Regions from separate parts of the Paenibacillus sp. FSL P2-0136 genome, predicted to be linked through region 1. Evidence: riboswitches for the same ligand, from Rfam matches in the RefSeq annotation. Region 1 holds a riboswitch; the other holds the start of a gene.

Region 1 (3,156 bases):
GTATGTTTCGAAGGTCTCAGAGATCTTGACCGCATTCTCATAGATATCGCTGAAATACTTCTGCAGCTGATCGTCGATCAGGCGAAGATCCTTCTTGTTGAGCGTGTTGATAACTTCCTTCTGCGGGCCGAGCATCTTCTTCAGCCAGAGAATCTCACTGCGCAGACCGATGATCTCGCTCAGATGCGATTTCTTGGTATGCATGAGGATGTCTTCCTCCAGCTTCTCGATCCGCGCTTCAATCCGGTCACCGACCGAGAAGAAGTTGTCGACAACGAGGTCAATCAGCAGATACAGGAAGCGGTCAGGCGTACTGACCTCCTGCTCCCATAGTACGGGCTTCAGGACACGCAGCTCATGGATCTTCTGCTTCGTAACGGTAATAATGAAATGTCTGCCAAGGAATACGTTGAGTGCACGGAGGAAGATTTCCTCATCATCGAACCGGATGCTGTTCACCACGATGAAATAATGACTCTCATAAATCTCCAGCTTCGGACGCTGATCCTCTTCACTTAGACAGTCTTCCACAGCCAGATCATGCAGGCCGTATATAGGCTGAAGCTCTACAAGGTCCTCCACATCCGCATCAATCCAGTAGAACCCCTCGGCAGGGGCGGTTAAAGTTTCTTCAATATTGTCAATAGGCGTAAAAACCCCTGCATTCACCAGCCGGATTTTCATCTGATTCACTCCTTATGTCCCTGGTCTTCTCCAGGGGTATGCTAATTTCAGCACACGGAAAAAATCAGCTTGGCCGGTGGTACAATCATGGACGAAGGCCAAAAGACGGTCCGAGAGCATGAAGAAAAAGGGCTCCCGCCGCCGGCAAGCTGATGTTAATCCTGTGTGGTTGTTCATTCTGCACGCTTATTCGCGAGCCCGGGTCGCCTTCCATTGTTCTCTCACCTCTTCTTTTCGCCGTTTTTTTTGAAATATAAGAATGTATAGGTTTCACACGATACCTTATCCTTATATTTCTCGCTGAAACGGTACCGTCCTTTAAAGGGACGGCAAAGCCGTTTCCACTTGGTTGAAACACTTGTCTAGTATAACGCCGGGATATGGCTCTTACAAGAGAAATTGTTTTCTGTTATAAGGCCCCTTCAGCATTGTATGGACTTGACGAAAAGGAGGTTCATGATTTAAAGTGAAATTTAAGAAAAAGCATCGTTCAGATGCTTAAGGTTATTCAACTGAATACAGCTAAATCTTATCAAGAGCAGGTGGAGGGACTAGCCCGATGAAACCCGGCAACCGGCGTGTGAACGCACGGTGCTAATTCTTGCGGAAGCTTTGCAGGGCGTTATTCGTCCGGCGAAAGTTCTCTGGCAGATGAGAGAGGCGCATATGACTGCATGATATGACCTTTCTCGCCCGGGAAAGGTCTTTTTTCGCTACCCTGCCTCAGGTTGAACCACCAAGTGGAACCCCATTTCAGTTAAGGAGTGAACAGCAATGCCTATCAAAATTCCCGACAGCCTGCCGGCCAAAGAAGTATTATCCGGTGAGAATATTTTTGTAATGGATGAAAGCCAGGCTTTCCATCAGGATATCCGTCCTCTCCGGATCGCCATCCTGAACCTGATGCCTACCAAAGAAACTACTGAGACCCAGCTGCTGCGCCTTATCGGGAATTCCCCGCTTCAGGTGGATGTTGTTCTGCTGCACCCCAGCTCCCATACGTCGAAGAATACTTCGGCAGAGCATTTGAAGAGCTTTTACAAAACCTTTGATGAGATCAGCCACCGCCGGTTCGACGGCTTGATTGTAACCGGCGCTCCCGTAGAACAGCTGGAGTTCGAGGATGTCAACTACTGGGAAGAGCTGAAAGTGATTTTTGAGTGGAGCAAGCACAATGTAACCTCGACCATGCACATCTGTTGGGCGGCGCAGGCAGGGCTGTATCATCACTTCGGCGTGCGCAAGGTGAGTCTGCCGGACAAATGCTTTGGAGTGTTTCCGCATACAATGAGCCATAATAATGTCAAGCTGCTGCGCGGCTTCGATGAAGTGTTCCATGTTCCGCATTCCCGCCATACCGACGTCTCCCGTGAAGATATTGAGCAGAACCCGGAGCTGCAGATTCTGGCAGAATCCGAGGAAGCCGGGGTGTACCTGGTGGCTACGCATGACGGGAAGCAGATTTTTGTCACCGGACATTCGGAGTATGATCCCTTCTCCTTGAAATGGGAGTATGACCGGGATATCGCCAAGGGGCTGGAGGTTGCCCTGCCGAAGCACTATTATCCCAAGGATGATCCGACACGCACACCGCCGGCAGTCTGGCGCGCCCATGCTAACTTATTATTCGCTAATTGGCTCAATTACTATGTATACCAGGAGACTCCTTACGATATCGGGGCATTTATCTAAGAGGTTGACTTATTCTTAATAGAAGTAATTAATCAGGAGGCAATGGAGATGGATGAGAAACTGAGAATTGAGAGCAGACTGGCACAGATTGGTTCAATGGAGGACCCCGCCACCGGGGCCATTAATTACCCGATTTATCATGCGACGGCCTTCCGTCACCCGCGGCTTGGACAGAGTACAGGCTTTGACTACATCCGCACCAAAAATCCTACCCGCTCTGTCCTAGAAGAAGCGGCAGCGGCCCTGGAATCAGGGGATGCCGGCTTCGCCTGTGCCTCCGGTATGGCTGCACTGACTACAGTGTTCACCTTGTTTGGACAAGGGGACCATCTCATTGTATCGCTGGACTTGTACGGCGGTACTTACCGGCTGCTGGAACGGATTCTCTCCAAATACGGCATCAGCGCCTCCTATGTAGATACGAATGATCTGGATGGCCTGGAAGCGGCCCGCCAGCCGGGCACGAAGGCTGTATTCATTGAGACACCGACCAATCCGCTGATGATGATTACGGATGTCGAAGCCGTATGTACCTGGGCCCGCCGTCACGGGCTACTCACGATTGTGGACAATACGCTGCTGACCCCGTTCTTCCAGCGCCCGCTGGAGCTTGGCGCAGATATCGTGGTTCACAGTGCGACTAAGTATCTGGGCGGGCATAACGATGTGCTGGCGGGGCTGATTGTGACCAAGGGTGCAGAATTGTCGGCTGAAATGGCTGTCCTGCATAACTCCTTGGGAGCCGTGCTCGCGCCGAATGACAGCTACCAGCTGATGAAG
Region 2 (3,156 bases), 3.5 Mb from region 1:
GCAGCATGATTTCCCGGTCATGCATGTTCAGCGGATGTGGCACCGCAAGGATGCCATCTACCCGGCGACCATCACCGGCAAGCCGCGTCAGGAGGATTATTATCTGAAGGATTATTTGCAGCGGCTGCTCGCTCCAGCCTATCCTATGCTGATTCCTTCGGTCAAAGCGCTCTGGTCCTACTCCGAATCCGGTTCGCATTCACTGACCTCAGCGGTTGTGAGGGAAAGCTATCCCCGTGAGTATATGGTGTCAGCGTTTCGTATCTTAGGGGAAGGTCAGCTCTCCTTAACCAAATTCCTGCTGCTGACTAATGTGCAGGTGGAGCTAACGGATTTCCCCAAGCTGCTGGAAACGGTGCTTGAGCGCTTCAATCCACAATCGGATTTGACGATCTTTGCCAATACCTCCATGGATACACTGGATTATACCGGACGTAAGCTGAATCATGGCAGTAAGGCGGTGATGGCGGGCATTGGCAGCCCGGTCCGTGAGCTGCCAAGGACCTATACAGAGGGTCTGCTTCCATCAATCACCGCCGCTGTGCCTTATTGCGGAGGATGTTTAGCCGTTTCCGGTGCATCCTATGAAGAGGACCCGGAGCTGCCGGAGCGGCTGGTGGCTGCCTTCAAGGAGAGGGAGACCGCCTGGCCGCTGATTGTGCTGGTGGATCAGGCGGAAGAGGCGGTAAGCACGCAGACCTCCTTCCTGTGGACCGTATTCACCCGCTTCAATCCGGCGGATGATATCTATTCGGCGGCCGGGGTACACCGGGGCAGCGTCAGCTATACACTGCCGATCATTATAGATGCCCGGATGAAGCCGGGATACCCGGAGGAACTGGCTCCGAGCGAGGATATTGCGAAGCGGGTAGACCGCAACTGGAACCGTTATTTTCCTCTGGCGTAGAAGTGAATTTTAAGGAGGGTCAAAATATGCTGCGGACGTTACTTGGAGAGCCGCCCCGCGTGAACAGCGGTGTGCTGGCTGAAGCTATGGAGTCCATGGCGAAGGCAGCCTCCATGCTGCGCAAGGAGATGGCGGCACATGAAGACCATGACCATGAATACCGCAAGCTGGAAATTTGGACACGCGGCCTGATCTCCTCTCTGGATGAGCTGGAGCAGAGCTGGTTCGCAGCAGCCTTTTTCCGGAAGTCAGTGATAGCCGGTTATATGGACGACATGTCGTCCACGGAGCAGGGGGAGTACGCCAGATATGTGTATTTCTACAAGGATGGCTTCATCCGTGTCTTCTCGCTGCTGGACAAGCTGGGCACGGTGCTGAATAATCTGTACAATCTCAATACAGGCAAGGTGAAGACGCATTTCTCTTATTTCACGGTGCTGAGGCAATTTCAGTTGCTTCACCCGCATCATCCGCTGGCGGAGAAGCTGGAGCGAATCAGGAATTCCTACCGGGAGCCGGTTGAGAATTTGCGCAAGCGGCGCAACGCTGAGATCCATTACATGAACGCGGAGATGACCGACGACCTCTGGCAGCGTCACCAGGGATTGCATGACAAGATTCGTCTGGAGGATCTCGACAGCCACCTGGAGGATTTGAAGCAGAGCCTGGAGATGGTATGCCAGTCACTGGCCGCCGCATACAGCTACGGGAATGAACAATGGCACAAGAACAAAGCGGCCCCAGGCCCGAAATCCGGACAAGCCCGTCCGTAAAAACTTACCTTTGACAAAAATCTCGAAACTGAATTATACTTAGGCATACATTAACTTCTGACAGGATACGGAGTCTATAACTTCATACTATGATCTTATCGAGAGCGGCGGAGGGATAGGCCCGATGAAGCCCGGCAACCGGTTTGAATACAGCCTTACGCTGCATCCAAATGTCATGGTGCTAATTCCTACAATGCCGCCGGATTCGGGGGTTTTGGCAGATGAGAAGGCATTGTCATTATACACACAGGGCCTCTTGCGATCTGCATGGATCGTAGGGGGTCTTTTTTGCAATGATGGAAGCTAGAACAGAAGGGGGACGCAGCGGTTGATAGAATTGAAGGATATAACCAAGGTGTATGGCAAAGGCAGTAAGCAGGCAACTGCACTCTCTGCGCTGAGCCTGTCGATTAAGAAGGGGGAAATCTTCGGGGTGATCGGTCACTCCGGGGCCGGCAAAAGCACGCTGATCCGCTGCATTAATCTGCTGGAACGTCCGACTGCGGGCGAGGTGTGGGTGGACGGTGTCGAGCTGACAGCGCTCAGCCAGGGACAGCTGCAGGAGCAGCGGCGTAAGATTGGAATGATTTTTCAGCATTTCAATCTGCTCTCATCGGCTACAGTCTATGATAATATCGCGTTTCCGCTGCGGCTGATCGGAGCCGGAAGGAACGAGATTGAACAAAAGGTCAAGGAACTGCTCGCCCTGGTCGGATTGGAGGAGCATTGGAATAAGTACCCGGCTCAGCTATCCGGCGGACAGAAGCAGCGTGTCGGAATCGCCCGGGCGCTGGCAAGTGATCCGGATGTTCTGTTATGCGATGAGGCGACCTCGGCGCTTGATCCGCAGACCACAGACTCCATTCTGCGCCTGCTGATGGATATCAACAGCAAATTCCATCTGACCATCGTGCTGATTACCCATGAGATGCATGTCATTCAGAGCATCTGCGACCGTGTTGCCGTGATCCATGGCGGCGGTATTGTGGAGCAGGGTGAAGTGGCCGAGGTCTTTCTGAAGCCGAAGCATGAGGTTACCAAGGAATTCATCCGCAGTGAGACCCAGTCGGACGGACCGCTCCGGCAAGCGATTGATGCTGTGCAGCCAGGTTACACGAAGTCGGTCAAAATCACTTTTCTCGGGCAAAAGACTTACGGGTCGACGCTCTCACAGGTGGTTCAGGGAACCGGGGTTCACTTCGCCATTCTTCATGGCACCATCTCTACGATCAAGGATGTTCCTTACGGCCAGCTGATCGTCCGGTTCGAAGGACCTGAGGGTGCGGTCGAAGCCACGCTCGCTGAGCTCATAGCGCAAGGTCTTGATGTGGAGGTGATTTTGTAATGGATTTTAGCACAATCAATTGGGAAGAAATGCTGGAAGCTACGATTGCTACACTCAAAATGATCGCTATTTCAGGAATATTCACAATAATCCTTGGTTTACCGCTTGGAATTGTGTTATATTTATGGGGC

Evidence for each region. A riboswitch is a leader RNA that binds a small molecule or an ion and turns the genes downstream of it on or off. The one in region 1 is predicted to bind S-adenosylmethionine.
Region 2: linked by a shared signal. The riboswitch ahead of NYE26_RS25020 (methionine ABC transporter ATP-binding protein) and the one ahead of metA (homoserine O-succinyltransferase) in region 1 are both predicted to bind S-adenosylmethionine.

The regions. Positions count from the first base shown of each region.
Region 1 is NZ_CP150244.1:1,774,189-1,777,344, forward strand. Features, by position in the region: gene corA (magnesium/cobalt transporter CorA) at 1-684, opposite strand, end outside; SAM riboswitch class I at 1,211-1,342, shown strand; gene metA (homoserine O-succinyltransferase) at 1,459-2,376, shown strand; gene NYE26_RS07370 (aminotransferase class I/II-fold pyridoxal phosphate-dependent enzyme) at 2,425-3,156, shown strand, end outside.
Region 2 is NZ_CP150244.1:5,901,095-5,904,250, reverse strand. Features, by position in the region: gene NYE26_RS25030 (UbiD family decarboxylase) at 1-907, shown strand, start outside; gene NYE26_RS25025 (Cthe_2314 family HEPN domain-containing protein) at 934-1,680, shown strand; SAM riboswitch class I at 1,773-1,908, shown strand; gene NYE26_RS25020 (methionine ABC transporter ATP-binding protein) at 2,009-3,025, shown strand; gene NYE26_RS25015 (methionine ABC transporter permease) at 3,025-3,156, shown strand, end outside.